Regions from separate parts of the Streptomyces sp. NPDC056452 genome, predicted to be linked through region 3. Evidence: riboswitches for the same ligand, from Rfam matches in the RefSeq annotation. Region 3 holds a riboswitch; each other region holds the start of a gene.
What was found. A riboswitch is a leader RNA that binds a small molecule or an ion and turns the genes downstream of it on or off. The one in region 3 is predicted to bind cyclic di-AMP.
Positions count from the first base shown of each region.

Region 1 (3,311 bases), on a different contig from region 3:
CGGAGCTGCTGTGCGCGTAATGCTCGCCGAGGACTCGACGCTGCTCCGGGAGGGCCTCGTCCGGCTGCTGGCGGAGGAGGGGCACGACGTCCTCGCCGCGGTGGGCGACGGAACATCCCTCATCCGGGAAGCCGAGGCTCGGACACCTGACCTCGTCGTCGTCGACATCCGGATGCCTCCCACCCATACCGACGAGGGGCTGCGGGCCGCCCTGGACATCCGCGAGCGGTGGCCGGCGGTCGGCGTGCTGGTGCTGTCCCAGCATGTCGAGCGCGCCTATGCGGCCCGGTTGCTGTCGGGGGGCGCCGAGCGAGTGGGGTACCTCCTGAAGGACCGGGTCGCGCAGGTCGACGAGTTCCTCGACGCGCTGGAGCGGATCCGGGCGGGAGGTGTGGTGCTCGACCCGGAGGTCGTACGGCAGCTGGTGCTCCGCAGTACCCACAGCGATCCGCTGGCCGGGCTGACGCCCCGGGAACGCACGGTCCTCCAGGAACTGGCGCAGGGCCGCACCAACGCCGCCATCGCGCAGCGGCTGCACCTGTCGCTGAGCTCGGTCGAGAAGCACCTCGGCTCCGTCTTCGACAAGCTGGAGCTGCCGAGCACCACGGAGTACAGCCGCCGGGTCCTCGCGGTGCTGCACTACCTGAAGTCGTAGGACCGGCGCAGGAGGCCGGGACACGCGGACGGGTGGTGCGGGTTCGTCCGAACCCGCACCACCCGTCGATCGTGCTCAGCCGTCACACGGCCGTGTGTCAGTAGGCTCCGAAGACGTTGTCGATCGAGCCGTACCGGTCTGCGGCGTAGTTGCACGCGGCGGTGATGTTGGCGACCGGGTCGTAGCTGTCGGTCGACGTACCGGGCACGTGGTAGGCCTCGAAGGTCGGGTCGATGACCTGCAGGAGACCCTTGGACGGGATGCCCGCGGCGGCGTTCGAGTCCCAGTTGTTGATGGCGAGCGGGTTGCCCGAGGACTCACGCATGATGTTGCGGTGGATGCCGTCGTAGCTGCCGGGGATGCCGTGCTCGGCCATGACCGCCAGCGACTCCTTGATCCAGCCGTCGAGGTCGTTCGTGTACGCGGCCGGCTGGGCCGCGGGAGCGGCGGCAGGCGCGCCCTGGGCGGCGAGCTTCGTGCTCGTGCGCTCGGAACGGTCGGCGCGGTCGGCGCTCTTCTCGGCGCGGTCCGCAGCGTCGGAGGCCTTGGATTCGGCCTTGCCCGCCTTCGCGGCCTTGTTCTCGGCCTTGGCGCCGATGGTCAGCTTCAGACCGGGGCGAATCAGGTCGGGGTTGTCGCCGACAGCCGCGCGATTGTCCTTGTACAGCTCCTGCCAGCCACCGCTCACGGAATGTCCGCGTGCGATCTTGGCGAGGGAGTCGCCCAAGATCACGGAATAGGTGACGGGCGCGGACTTCTTGGCCGCAATTCCCTTTGCGGAAACGGCAGTCGACGTCGACGCCTTTTCGATGGCGACCGGCTGGGCCGGTGCTGCGAAGGCGCCGGTCGCACCGATCACGGGGAGGGCCAGAGCGGCTCCGCCCGTGCTCACGGCGATGATGCCGCGGGTCAGCGAACTGGTCCTGGAACGACGGTGCTTACCCTTTGCGGGCATGGTGAATTCCTCTCCGTCGCCTGCGAAGTGAGCTGTCGGGTTCGGGCTGGAGATGCCCGGTCGCACGCGAATGCGACTTCACCCCGAGCCGCTCCGGAAACCGGATCGGCGCTTACCTGGGTCCCCCGCTCCTGCCGTACGTGAGTGGTCGGGTTACCGGACGGCGGCAGGATTCGGCGTTCCATCCGGAGTGAGGGTGACCGTAGGCGAGAAATAGCGAAAGGAACAAGCCCTGAATTGGTGATCACAATTCATTCGCAAGATCGAATGATGGAAATTCATGTAATCGAGCCCACACCGCGAAGCCAACTTTCTTGGCGCACAAGGGAACCGGCCGGCGGCTCACGACGTCGTCGGCGCGACAGGTGACGCTGGTCACGGAGTCCGTTAAGGGCGATTTGCGCTGTGGCGAAAGATCACGGGCCGCACGATATGGGCCTTATGAATGACGGGATTAATCCCTAAAAACGACCAAATCAGGCATACAGCTCATTGATGCCGCTCCTGGGCATACCGCAGCCGTCCGTGTGGAACCGATCCACGCATGACCGAAAGCGCGAGCCCTCGCCCCTCGAACCCGCCGATCACCGTCCTGGCCGTTCAGCCGGGAGATCCGCCGTTCCGCATCGTGGAGATCAACGGAGAGATCGTCGGCAGGGCGACGGCGATGACGGACGTGCTCTTCATCGCCACCGCGGCCGGAATCACCGTCCATGACCTCGACGACCCCGCCACGGTGCGATGGGTGGGCGGCGGCAAGCTCACCTGGCGGCCGCACTGAGCGGCGGACGGTAGGCCCGGCCCGGCATGGCGTGATCCGGAGCTCGCAGCCGGGCCGAGCAGCGCCCTGGAGGGCGCGCCGCCTCAGCCCATCAGCCCGGCGGCGACCGTCGCTCCCAGTTCCCAGCACGCCTCGATGTCGGCCTTGGCCGGCTCGCCCGTCACCGTCACGGCGTCGGCCGTACGGCGCCAGCCCAGGCCGGTCGTGATCGACTCCATGGCCCGCAGCGCGCCGGTGACGTCGCTGCCGCCGTGCACGTAGTAGCCGAAGGGGCGGCCGCGCGTGGAGTCCAGGCACGGGTAGTAGACCTGGTCGAAGAAGTGCTTGAGGGCGCCGGACATGTAGCCGAGGTTCGCCGGGGTCCCCAGGAGATAGCCATCGGCGGCGAGCACGTCGGAAGCGGTGGCGGTGAGCGCCGCGCGCCGTTCGACCCTGACTCCTTCGATCTCCTCCGTCGTCGCACCGGAGACGACGGCTTCGAACAGCGCCTGGCAGTTGGGCGAGGGCGTGTGATGCACGATCAGCAGAGTGGCCACACCCAGGAACCCTGCCGCCCCGACCCGCCGACCGCAAGCGAGGCGCGCGCCGGCAGCCTGCACGGCCCGGCCCGAAGAGCGGGTTGGCGCGGCGGGCGGGCGTTGCCCGACTCGGCCATGTCGCTGACCGGCTGTGCGCGGGCGGTCCCTGGGGCCTTGGGAGCGCCGTGCGTCCAGGGGTACGGAACCCCGGGCCCATAAGGGGTGTGCTCACTGCCGTCGGGGTGGGGTATCCCCCCTCCTGGGGTTCTTGTAGGGGGCCCCTAAGGGTATGGCGTACCGCAGTAATTGCATAGCCTTTTCAACGTCGATGGATGCGCCGAGCTCCGTACCACTTCCTTGAACGACTTGGCCATATCGAAGAGGAGAGGCTGGAATGGATGC
Region 1 covers NZ_JBHTRI010000043.1:49,199-52,509, forward strand. Annotated here, with positions in the region: gene ACFQ6X_RS31790 (sensor histidine kinase) at 1-20, shown strand, start outside; gene ACFQ6X_RS31795 (response regulator transcription factor) at 20-655, shown strand; gene ACFQ6X_RS31800 (transglycosylase SLT domain-containing protein) at 753-1,610, opposite strand; cyclic di-AMP (ydaO/yuaA leader) riboswitch at 1,615-1,799, opposite strand; gene ACFQ6X_RS31805 (hypothetical protein) at 2,155-2,391, shown strand; gene ACFQ6X_RS31810 (flavodoxin family protein) at 2,475-2,927, opposite strand; gene ccrA (crotonyl-CoA carboxylase/reductase) at 3,304-3,311, shown strand, end outside.
Region 1: linked by a shared signal. The riboswitch ahead of ACFQ6X_RS31800 (transglycosylase SLT domain-containing protein) and the one ahead of ACFQ6X_RS04585 (C40 family peptidase) in region 3 are both predicted to bind cyclic di-AMP.

Region 2 (3,311 bases), on a different contig from region 3:
GCTGCCGTAGATCGGCATGTAGTAGATCGACTCCTCGCGCACGTTCGCGCCCGGCTTCGGTGCGTGGATCATCATCCCGTCGCCCTTGTAGATGCCGACGTGGCTGATGTCGTCGTAGAAGAAGACCAGGTCCCCGGGCTTCAGATCGGCGGTGGCCACCCGGGTGCCCACCTCGACCTGGTCCCAGGTGGTGCGGGGCAGGTCGACGCCCGCCGCCTTCCACGCGGCCTGCGTCAGCCCGGAGCAGTCGTACGAGGACGGGCCCGTCGCCCCCCAGACGTACGGCTTGCCGATCTGGTCCCGTGCGAAGGCCAGGACCTTGTCCGCCTTCGACGCGTAGCTGCTGTCGGAGCCCGTGCCGGTTCCGGTGTCCGCCTCCCCCTTCGAGGCCTCCTCCGCGGCCGCCCGGTCCGCCTCCGCCTTCGCGGCGGCGGCCTGCTGGCGCGCGAGCTCCTCCGCCTTGCGCCTGGCCTCCGCCTCCTTCTTGCGCTCCAGCTCCGCGAGCCGCGCCTTCTCCTCGGCGGTCAGCTCCGACAGCAGGGTGCGCGCCTCGGCCAGCTTGTTCTGCACCTGCTGCTTGCTGGTGCGCAGTGTGGTCTGCGATTCCGTGAGCGTCTGCAGGCTCTTCGTCGCCTCGACCCGCTTGGTCGCCGCCTCGCTCTGCTGCGTACGGAAGTCGGCGACCGCCTTCTGCTGCTGGCTGGTCATCCGGGCCATCAGCTGGTCCTGGTCGAAGTACGACTGGGGGTCGTCCGCGAGGAAGAACGTGGCCGTGGGGGCTATCGCTCCGCTGCGGTACTGCGCGGCCGCGTAGTTGCCCAGTTCCCGGCGCGTCTCGTTCAGCTTGTCGGCGCGCTTGGCCGCGGCCTCGAGGAGCGCGTCGACCTTGGAGCGCTGCTGGGTGGAGGCCGCCTTCGCCTTGTTGTACTCCTGGGTCGCCGTTCCCGCCTGGCGGTAGAGATCGTCTACCTTCTTCTGCACTTCCTCGATGCTGGGCTTGGGCTCCGCCGGGGCGGCCGTCGCGCTCTGTGTGGAGAGCAGGGTGACGGACGCGAGCGCCGCCGTCGTGAGACCGACGGCGGGGGAGCTGGTGCGCACACGGGTGCGCGGTTTGCGATGCGACGCCAAGGCCGGCATCTCCTTCCGTGGACCGCCTACCGGGTTAGCTGTCGGGTTCGGGCGGAACGGAAGGCTGCCCTACGGTCCAGCGGGACGGACCGATTCACCCCGGTGCTGCGTGTGGGTCCCCGGTTCCGGACTCCTGTGCGGGAGTGACGGATTCGGCGAGGGTGCCCGCGCGGCGTGGTTCGCCTCAAGGGGGTAACGGTCACCCGTCGGAGCACGCTAGCCAACCCGTGTGCCCCTGTGAAGGTTGATGGTCGATATGCCCGATACATTTCCGTGACCTTTCTGGATTGACCGGCCCCGTGGCGGGAAGTACCTCCGAATCCCTACGCACTGTGGGTGATCCGTCTCGGTGCGCGCACGGATCGGGCCCTCGTACGCAATGCGGCCCCGGGGTGTCGGTGCGGCCGCCTAGACTCGTCAGGCGATGAGCAGCCTCTTTGACGACAGTTTCCTGACCGGCCTCCAGCAAGCGGACGAGGGCCCCCCGCCACCCCCCGAGGACCACGCACCCGAAGCGGTGCCGGAGGACCTCTTCGGGGGCGTCTTCGACGGTCCCCCGCCGCCGCGCGAGGCCTACTACCGCGACGGTGCCCCGCGCCCCGTCGTCGACTCCGCCGCGCTGCTCGACGGGCTGAACACCGAGCAGCGCGCCGCCGTCGTGCACGCGGGTTCCCCGCTGCTCATCGTCGCCGGAGCCGGCTCGGGCAAGACCCGGGTGCTGACGCACCGGATCGCCCACCTGCTGGCCGAGCGCGGGGTGCACCCGGGGCAGATCCTCGCGATCACGTTCACCAACAAGGCCGCGGGCGAGATGAAGGAGCGCGTCGAGCAGCTCGTCGGACCGCGCGCCAACGCCATGTGGGTCATGACCTTCCACAGCGCGTGCGTGCGGATCCTGCGCCGCGAGTCGAAGCGCCTCGGCTTCACCTCGTCGTTCTCGATCTACGACGCCGCCGACTCCAAGCGGCTGATGGCGCTGGTCTGCCGCGATCTGGACCTCGACCCGAAGCGCTACCCGCCGAAGTCGTTCACGGCGAAGGTCTCGAACCTGAAGAACGAGCTGATCGACGAGGAGACCTTCGCGGGCCAGGCCGCGGACGGCTTCGAGAAGACGCTGGCGCAGGCCTACGCGCTCTACCAGGCGCGGCTGCGCGAGGCCAACGCGCTGGACTTCGACGACATCATCATGACGACGGTGCACCTGCTCCAGGCGTTCCCCGATGTCGCCGAGCACTACCGCCGCCGCTTCCGGCACGTGATGGTCGACGAGTACCAGGACACCAACCACGCGCAGTACACCCTCGTACGCGAGCTGGTGGGCCCGGCGGGCGAGGCCGACGCTCCGGGCGAGCTGTGCGTCGTCGGTGACGCGGACCAGTCGATCTACGCCTTCCGCGGCGCGACCATCCGCAACATCCTCCAGTTCGAGGAGGACTACCCGGACGCGAAGACGATCATGCTGGAGCAGAACTACCGCTCCACGCAGACGATCCTGTCCGCGGCCAACGCCGTCATCGAGCGCAACGAGAGCCGCCGCCCCAAGAACCTGTGGACGAACGCGGGCGCCGGCACCCGGATCACCGGCTACGTCGCCGACACCGAGCACGACGAGGCGCAGTTCGTCGCCGACGAGATCGACCGGCTGACGGACGCCGGGGACGCGAAGGCGGGCGACGTCGCCGTCTTCTACCGTACGAACGCCCAGTCCCGTGTCTTCGAAGAGATCTTCATCCGTGTCGGGCTGCCCTACAAGGTCGTCGGCGGAGTGCGCTTCTACGAGCGCAAGGAGGTCAGGGACGTCCTGGCCTACCTGCGGGTCCTCTCCAACCCCGAGGACACCGTTCCTCTGCGCCGCATCCTCAACGTGCCGAAGCGGGGTATCGGCGACCGTGCCGAGGCGATGATCGACGCCCTGTCGATGCGGGAGAAGATCTCCTTCCCGCAGGCGCTGCGCCGCGTCGACGAGGCGTACGGCATGGCGGCCCGCTCGTCCAACGCGGTGAAGCGGTTCAACACGCTGATGGAGGAGCTCCGCACGATCGTGGAGTCCGGCGCCGGACCGGCGGTCGTGCTGGAGGCCGTCATGGAGCGGACCGGCTATCTCGCCGAACTGCAGGCGTCCACCGACCCGCAGGACGAGACCCGCATCGAGAACCTCCAGGAGCTCGCAGCCGTCGCCCTCG
Region 2 covers NZ_JBHTRI010000013.1:171,234-174,544, forward strand. Annotated here, with positions in the region: gene ACFQ6X_RS15925 (NlpC/P60 family protein) at 1-1,137, opposite strand, end outside; cyclic di-AMP (ydaO/yuaA leader) riboswitch at 1,136-1,296, opposite strand; gene pcrA (DNA helicase PcrA) at 1,553-3,311, shown strand, end outside.
Region 2: linked by a shared signal. The riboswitch ahead of ACFQ6X_RS15925 (NlpC/P60 family protein) and the one ahead of ACFQ6X_RS04585 (C40 family peptidase) in region 3 are both predicted to bind cyclic di-AMP.

Region 3 (3,311 bases):
ATTGCAAGTACACGCTAAAGGGCCGGCCGGGTCAGGGTGTACCCATGGACGCACAACTGCTCGCTTTCGTCCCGGTCGCCGCGGGAATGGTCGCCCTGCCCGGCGCGGACTTCACCGTGGTCGTACGCAACGCCCTCGCTTCGCGCAGGTCCGGCCTGGCCGCGGCACTGGGCGTCGCCGGGGGGCTGCTCGTGCACACCGCGCTGGCCGTCGCCGGACTTGCGGCGGTGCTGGTGGCGATGCCCGTCCTGTTCCGCACCGTGCAGCTGCTCGGTGGTGCGTATGTGCTCTACCTGGGGGTGAGCGCCCTGCACGCGCTCAGGCGGCAGGCCGCGGACGCCTCCGCAGCGGAGGAGGCGCCCGCCGCGAAGCTGGGGCCCGTGCGGGCATTGCGCCAGGGCTTCCTGACCAACGCCCTCAACCCGAAGGCGCCTGTGCTCTTCCTCAGCCTGCTGCCCCAGTTCGTCCCCGAGGGGCAGCCGCCGCTTCCCAGGACCCTGCTGCTGGCGGCCGTGGTCGTGGTGCTGGCGCTCCTCTGGTTCCCGGCCGTGGCCCTGCTGGTGGACCGTCTCGGCCGTTGGCTGCGCCGGCCGCGTACCGCCCGCGCGATCGAGGGCGGCAGCGGCGCGGCGCTCACCGCGCTGGGCCTCGTGCTGGTGACCGGGCCGCTGCTGCACTGACGCGGCAGGGCCGGCCACCAGGGGACCCGCAGGGACGGCCCGACGGAGGTGTCAGCCGGGGGCGGCCGTCAGCGGACCCGCCCGTACCAGATGCTCTTCGACCAGATCCGTTCCAGCCGGACCACCGCCCCGGTCTTCGGCGAGTGCCAGATCTTGCCGCCGCCGGCGTAGATGCCCACGTGGTAGACACTCCGGCCCGCGTGGAAGAAGACCAGGTCGCCGCGCCGCCGTTGCGACGAGGAGATGTGGCGGGTCTTGTTGTACTGCTGTTGGGCCGTGCGGGGGAGCTTCTTGCCCGCCTTCTTGAACGAGTAGAGCGTGAGGCCCGAACAGTCGAAGCGGTGGGGGCCGCTGGCGCCGTACCTGTAGGGCGACCCCTTCTTCGAGGCGGCGATGTCGAGCGCCCTCGTCGAATGGGCAGCGGCCTCGGCCTCGTTGACGAGGCCGGGGGCGAGCATGGTGGTGCCTACAGCGAATGTGAGAACCGAGGCCGTACCGACCCGGGCGAAAAGAGACGGGACATGAACCTGCGCAGTCATGCGCAACCCTTCGTCAGCCGCCTGTGAAGGATGACCTGTCGGGTTCGGGCTGGCGAAGTTGCCCGGCCGCACTTGGCGGCTTCACCCCGAGGGTCGAAGGGATATCCCGTCGGCCCGTTGTGCTCGGGTCCTCCACTCCTGCCGATCCACTTCTGTCGACCAGGCATCCGGACAGCGGCAGGACTCGGCGTCCGCCCGGACCGCCCCGCCGCGGTGGCGGGGGCTTGTCGTCCCAGGGATCTTTACTCACGGACCGCCGGATTTCCGCGGTGAAGGTCGTTATGTGAGAGTCATCACGACTGATCCGTTCGGGTGGACGGGGTGGGACGGAAGCTGGGGCGACGCTGCGTGACCGGCCTCGTACCAGCAGCGGAACGGTGAATTCCACTCAGTGTCCGCGCGGGCTGCGCAAGTTGAGCTGTCCCCCGTGAGGGGGATGGCCTACGCCGAACGAGCGAGGAAAATTGATCTGCGCATCGGGCGTGTCCGGCCTCGGGGGGCATCGGCGCAGCCGTTGACGCGACAACTGTTCGAAGACCTCGCCGGGCTCGCGGCGTGCCGAGGGTTCCATGGCTCGGGTGGCCGACGGTGACGGCACTGCCGCGTTCGAGGACACCTACAGGCGCGCCAGCCCGTGGCCGTCGGCCCAGGCGTTGATCGCCGCGGCCAGTTCCGCGGGGCGGTCCTCCGGGGAGTGGTGGCCGGCCAGGCCGTGGCGGGAGACCTCCAGGCCCGCGATGTTCTCCTCGCACCAGGCGACGGCCCCCTGGTCGGTCATCGCGCCGGGGCCCGGATCGAACGCGGCCAGCAGCTTGGGGACTTCGGGACTGGCAGCCAGCCAGGCGTCGTAGCGCTCGATGCGGGCCACGACATCGGCGGGCTCGGAGTCCAACGGCATCATGCGTGTCCACGCCAGGATCGGGCGTCGGCTGTGCGGGGTCGGGAAGGGGCGGCGGTAGACCTCGAGATCGGCGGGGTCCAGTGGGGTGGCGAGCGTGTCCGGCAGCCCGTCGATGAACAGCGAGTTCTCCAGAATCATCTTCTCGCCCACCCCGGGGGTGCGCAGGAGAGTGAACAACTCCCGCCCGGCCGCCGGGAATTCGTTGCCGACCAGCGGCTTGATGATCGTCTCGGTGAAGGCGAGGCCGCGCACGCTGCCCGGGAGGCGGGCCGCGCGGTCGAAGGCGAGCGCGCCGCCCCAGTCGTGGCCGACGAGGACGGCCTCGGCAATGCCGAGGGCGTCGAACCAGGCGTCGAGGTAGCGGGCGTGGTCGTCGAAGGAGTAGGCGAGGTCGGGCTTGCCGGAGTCGCCCATGCCGATGAGGTCGGGGGCCAGGAGGCGGCGGCCGGGCGCGGTCACGCCCGGCAGGACGTTCCGCCACAGGTGGGAGGAGGTGGGGTTGCCGTGGAGGAAGACGAACGGCAGCCCGTCGGGGTCGCCCCACTCGCGGTAGTGGAGGGTGGAATCGAGGACGGGAAGGGTGGGCATCGCGGTGTCACTTCGCTTTCTGTACGGGGATTCAGAGATTGAGGCTCAGGACGCGGTCGACGGGCATCTCGACGACGACCAGGTCCGGCGGGGCGGGCGGGGCCGCGCGGTAGCGGACGGTGTAGCGGCGGACGGCCTCGGCCAGGCGCGCGGGGTCGTCCGTGACGGCGGCCCGGCCTTCGAGAGTGAGCCAGCGGAAGCCGTCCGCCTGGCAGAGCGCGACACGGGCCGCCGCGCCGCCGGCCACCACGTTCCGGGTCTTGCGGGCTCCCGCCCGGGTGGTCACCCGGACCAGGCCGGCGGACGCGTCGAAGGTGAAGCGGACGGGCGTGACGTGCGGGGTCCCGTCGGGGCGGAGGGTGGTCAGCGTGGCCGTGCGGGGAAGAGCGAGGAACGCCCGTGCGGCGGCCGGTAGTCCGACGGTCGCCCGGCTCACTTCTTCCTCACGCTCTCGTTCCAGATCAGCTTGGCGATGTTCGGCCTCACGGCCGTGGTGATGACACCCATCGCCGTACGGACGAACCGTCGCTCCTCCAGCTCGCGCAGCATGCTCGCGGCGAGGTCGGGACGGGCGGTGAAGACGCCGTCGGCGCTGGTCGCGGC
Region 3 covers NZ_JBHTRI010000003.1:172,007-175,317, reverse strand. Annotated here, with positions in the region: gene ACFQ6X_RS04590 (LysE family translocator) at 45-680, shown strand; gene ACFQ6X_RS04585 (C40 family peptidase) at 749-1,219, opposite strand; cyclic di-AMP (ydaO/yuaA leader) riboswitch at 1,222-1,395, opposite strand; gene ACFQ6X_RS04580 (haloalkane dehalogenase) at 1,836-2,747, opposite strand; gene ACFQ6X_RS04575 (pyridoxamine 5'-phosphate oxidase family protein) at 2,740-3,144, opposite strand; gene ACFQ6X_RS04570 (NAD(P)-dependent oxidoreductase) at 3,141-3,311, opposite strand, start outside.

Region 4 (3,311 bases), on a different contig from region 3:
CGTTGTACGACGTCTTCGCGGGCGGCGTGCTGGAGCGGATACCCGCCGGCCCCGTGCGGGTGCCTACCGCGGACGCGCTCAGTGGAGCGGTACCGAGGCGTTCCCTCCCCGTCATCACCCGCTGAGCGAACCGAGCGCGCTGAGCGCACTGATCACCGGCGTCGGACACGCGTGTGATCAGTGCGCTCGGAGGTGCTCAGAGCGGGAGCAGATCGGGGCGTTTGGCCTCGACGTGGTCACCGGAGGACTCACCGCGCAGGCGCCGGCCGATCCACGGGACGAGGTACTCGCGGGCCCAGGCCATGTCGTCGCGGCGCACTTCGAGTGCTCCGCGCTGTACCTGCGGGGGCCACACCTGGTCGGGGTCGGCCGGCACGTCGAGGCCGAGGACCTGGGCGGCGCGCAGCGCGACCCGGGTGTGTCCCTCCGCCGAGAGGTGCAGCCGGTCGTTGTCCCAGGCACGCCTGTCCTGCACGGACCGGAGCGACCACAGGTCCAGGACGGGGCAGTCGTAGCGGTCGGCGATGGACCGTACATGGGCGGTGTAGGTGGCGATCTTGCCCCGCAGGTGCCTGAGCACCGGAACGCCGCGGGTGTCGAAGCCGGTGGTGATCATGACGGTGCCGACCGAGCGGGTCAGGTCGGCGACCGCGCGCTCGAAGCGTTCGGCCACGTCGTCCGGGTCGGTGCCGGGCCGGATGATGTCGTTGCCGCCCGCGCAGAAACTCACCAGATCCGGTGCGAGCTCCTTGGCGCGGGGGACCTGCTCCTCGACTATCTGGTCGAGGAGGCGTCCGCGTACGGCGAGATTGGCGTACCGGAAGTTCCCGTGCGGGCCGTCCGCGGGGTCGGCCGCTGCATCGGGGAGAGGGAGCTGGTCCGCCAGAATGACCGCGAAACGGTCCGCCCAGCCGACGAGCGTCCCATCGGGGCCGGGGTCTCCGACGCCCTCGGTGAAGCTGTCGCCAATCGCTGCGTACGACCCGATGGTGCCTCGTCTTTTGTTTCTCGAATCGTCTGCCACAAGCGCATATCCTGCACCTTCGAATGTGACCTACGCGACCGTAATAAGGGGTTGACGGGTGGTGAGATAGACCACCCGGTCAGGTTTTGGTAAAGCCGGAATAAGCAGAGGGGCGGTGCGCCGCCGCGCACCGCCCCTCGTGAGCTCACCGAGCCGCCTGATGACGTCAGATGGAGACGCCGTGCGAGCGCAGGTAGGCGATCGGGTCGACGTCCGAGCCGTAGCTCGGGCCGGTGCGGACCTCGAAGTGGAGGTGCGGGCCGGTGGAGTTGCCGGTGGAACCGGAGAGGCCGATCTGCTGGCCGCCGGTGACGGTCTGGCCGGCCGAGACGCCGAGCGACGACAGGTGGGCGTACTGGGAGTACATGCCGTCGTCGTGCTTGATGACGACCTCGTTGCCGTACGCACCGCTCCAGCCCGCGGAGACCACGGTGCCCGGGCCGATGGACCGGACGCTGGTGCCGGAGGCGGCCTGGAAGTCGGAGCCGGTGTGGTAGCCGCTGGACCAGCTGGCACCGGCGACGCGGTACTGGGTGGAGACGCTGCCGTTGGCCACCGGGGTGGTGTAGCCGGAGCTGTTGCTCTCCGAAGCGCCGGTGGAGTCGGCGGTGTTGGTGGCCGTCGACGCCTTCTCGGCCGGAGCGGCGGCCTTGGGGGCCGACTCCGCCTTGGAGGGGGCGGCCTTCGGGGCGGCCTTGGAGGGGGCTGCCTCCGCGTGGGAGCCGGACGCCTTGACGCCGAGGGTCAGCTTCATGCCCGGGAAGATCAGGCTCGGGTTGCCGCCGACGACCTCACGGTTGTCCTTGTACAGCTTCTCCCAGCCGCCCTTGACCTTCTTGTCGGCTGCGATCTTCGCCAGGTAGTCGCCGGCGACCACGGAGTAGGTCTTGGGGGCGCCATGCTTCTTCGCCACGGAGGCGGCCGGCGCGTGGTGCGCCGCGCTGGCGGCCGCGGGCTTCGCGGCGGGTGCGGACTGCTCCGCGGCGAAGGCGCCGGTGGCGCCGATCAGCGGAAGGGCGAGGACGGCGCCGCCGGTCCCTGCGGCGAGGACGCCGCGGGAGATCGGGCTGGCCTTCGTACGACGGTGCTTACCCTTTGCGGGCATGGGGAATTCCTCTCCGGCGCCTGCGAGGTGAGCTGTCGGGTTCGGACTGGAGATGCCCGGCCGCGCTGAGCGCGTCTTGACCCCAAGCCGTTCCGGATCACTCCGGTCGGCGGCTTACCTGGTTCCCCCGCTCCTGCCACACGTGAGTCGGTGCGGATTCCGGGCGGCGGCAGGATTAGGCGTTCCGTCCGGATTGACGGTGACCGTAAGCGAGTCAGGACGCCGGGAACAAGCCACCGGTTGCGTACCGGAATGAGCGGTTCAATTCCGGTTCCGAATTCCGGTCACACTCCGTGGATTACGGATCTTGGCTTTCCGCGTGGCGTATGGATTACCTCCCGGCAGTTTCGCCACACACCGTCACGGATATGATCCCGCTCACCTGTCGCATCCCATCTCCCGTATAAGCGGGGCATGTTCTGCTAAATACACCAATACGGACATGTCATGGTCGCGGGCGGCCGGTCGACCGGCCGCGAAGGCACCGGAGGGCGAAACGATTGCCCGATGAATCCATGTCGTATCGTCGCGGGCGTGCCCCTGTCGGCGAGCGGCGCCGACGCCCAGACACTCCAGGAGTCCTTGTGACGCAGCAGCTGCCAGAGGTTCCGTCGACAGACGCCGAGCTGACCGGTGTCCGCAACTTCCGCGACGTGGGCGGCCTGCCGACCACGGACGGCGGCAGGGTGCGCTACGGGCGCCTCTACCGCAGCGGCCACCTCGCGCACGCCACCGAGACGGACACGGCATTCCTGGCCGGACTCGGCCTGCACACGGTCTTCGACTTCCGCAATGCCGCCGACCACAAGCTCGACGGCCTCGACGTGGAACTTCCCGGTGTCCGGAATGTCAGCATTCCGCTCTCGGACCCGGCCGACGGCGCCGAGTTCTGGCGACTGGTGCGCGACGGCAACATCCAGCAGCTGCGCTCGATCCTCGCCGACGGCAAGGGGACGGCCCGCATGATCGCGTCGTACCGGTCGATCATCACGGACCGCACCGCGGAGCACAGCAGGGTGCTGCACGCGCTGGCCGAGGACAGCGTGCCGGCTCTGATGCACTGCGCGGCGGGCAAGGACCGGGCCGGTCTGTCGATCGCGATCTCGCTGCTGGCGGTCGGCGTCGAGAAGGAGGCCGTCGAGGCCGACTACCTCAAGTCCAACGATGCGCACCGCCGCTACA
Region 4 covers NZ_JBHTRI010000034.1:85,763-89,073, forward strand. Annotated here, with positions in the region: gene ACFQ6X_RS28615 (STM4011 family radical SAM protein) at 1-125, shown strand, start outside; gene ACFQ6X_RS28620 (SGNH/GDSL hydrolase family protein) at 197-1,024, opposite strand; gene ACFQ6X_RS28625 (peptidoglycan DD-metalloendopeptidase family protein) at 1,191-2,129, opposite strand; cyclic di-AMP (ydaO/yuaA leader) riboswitch at 2,134-2,292, opposite strand; gene ACFQ6X_RS28630 (tyrosine-protein phosphatase) at 2,714-3,311, shown strand, end outside.
Region 4: linked by a shared signal. The riboswitch ahead of ACFQ6X_RS28625 (peptidoglycan DD-metalloendopeptidase family protein) and the one ahead of ACFQ6X_RS04585 (C40 family peptidase) in region 3 are both predicted to bind cyclic di-AMP.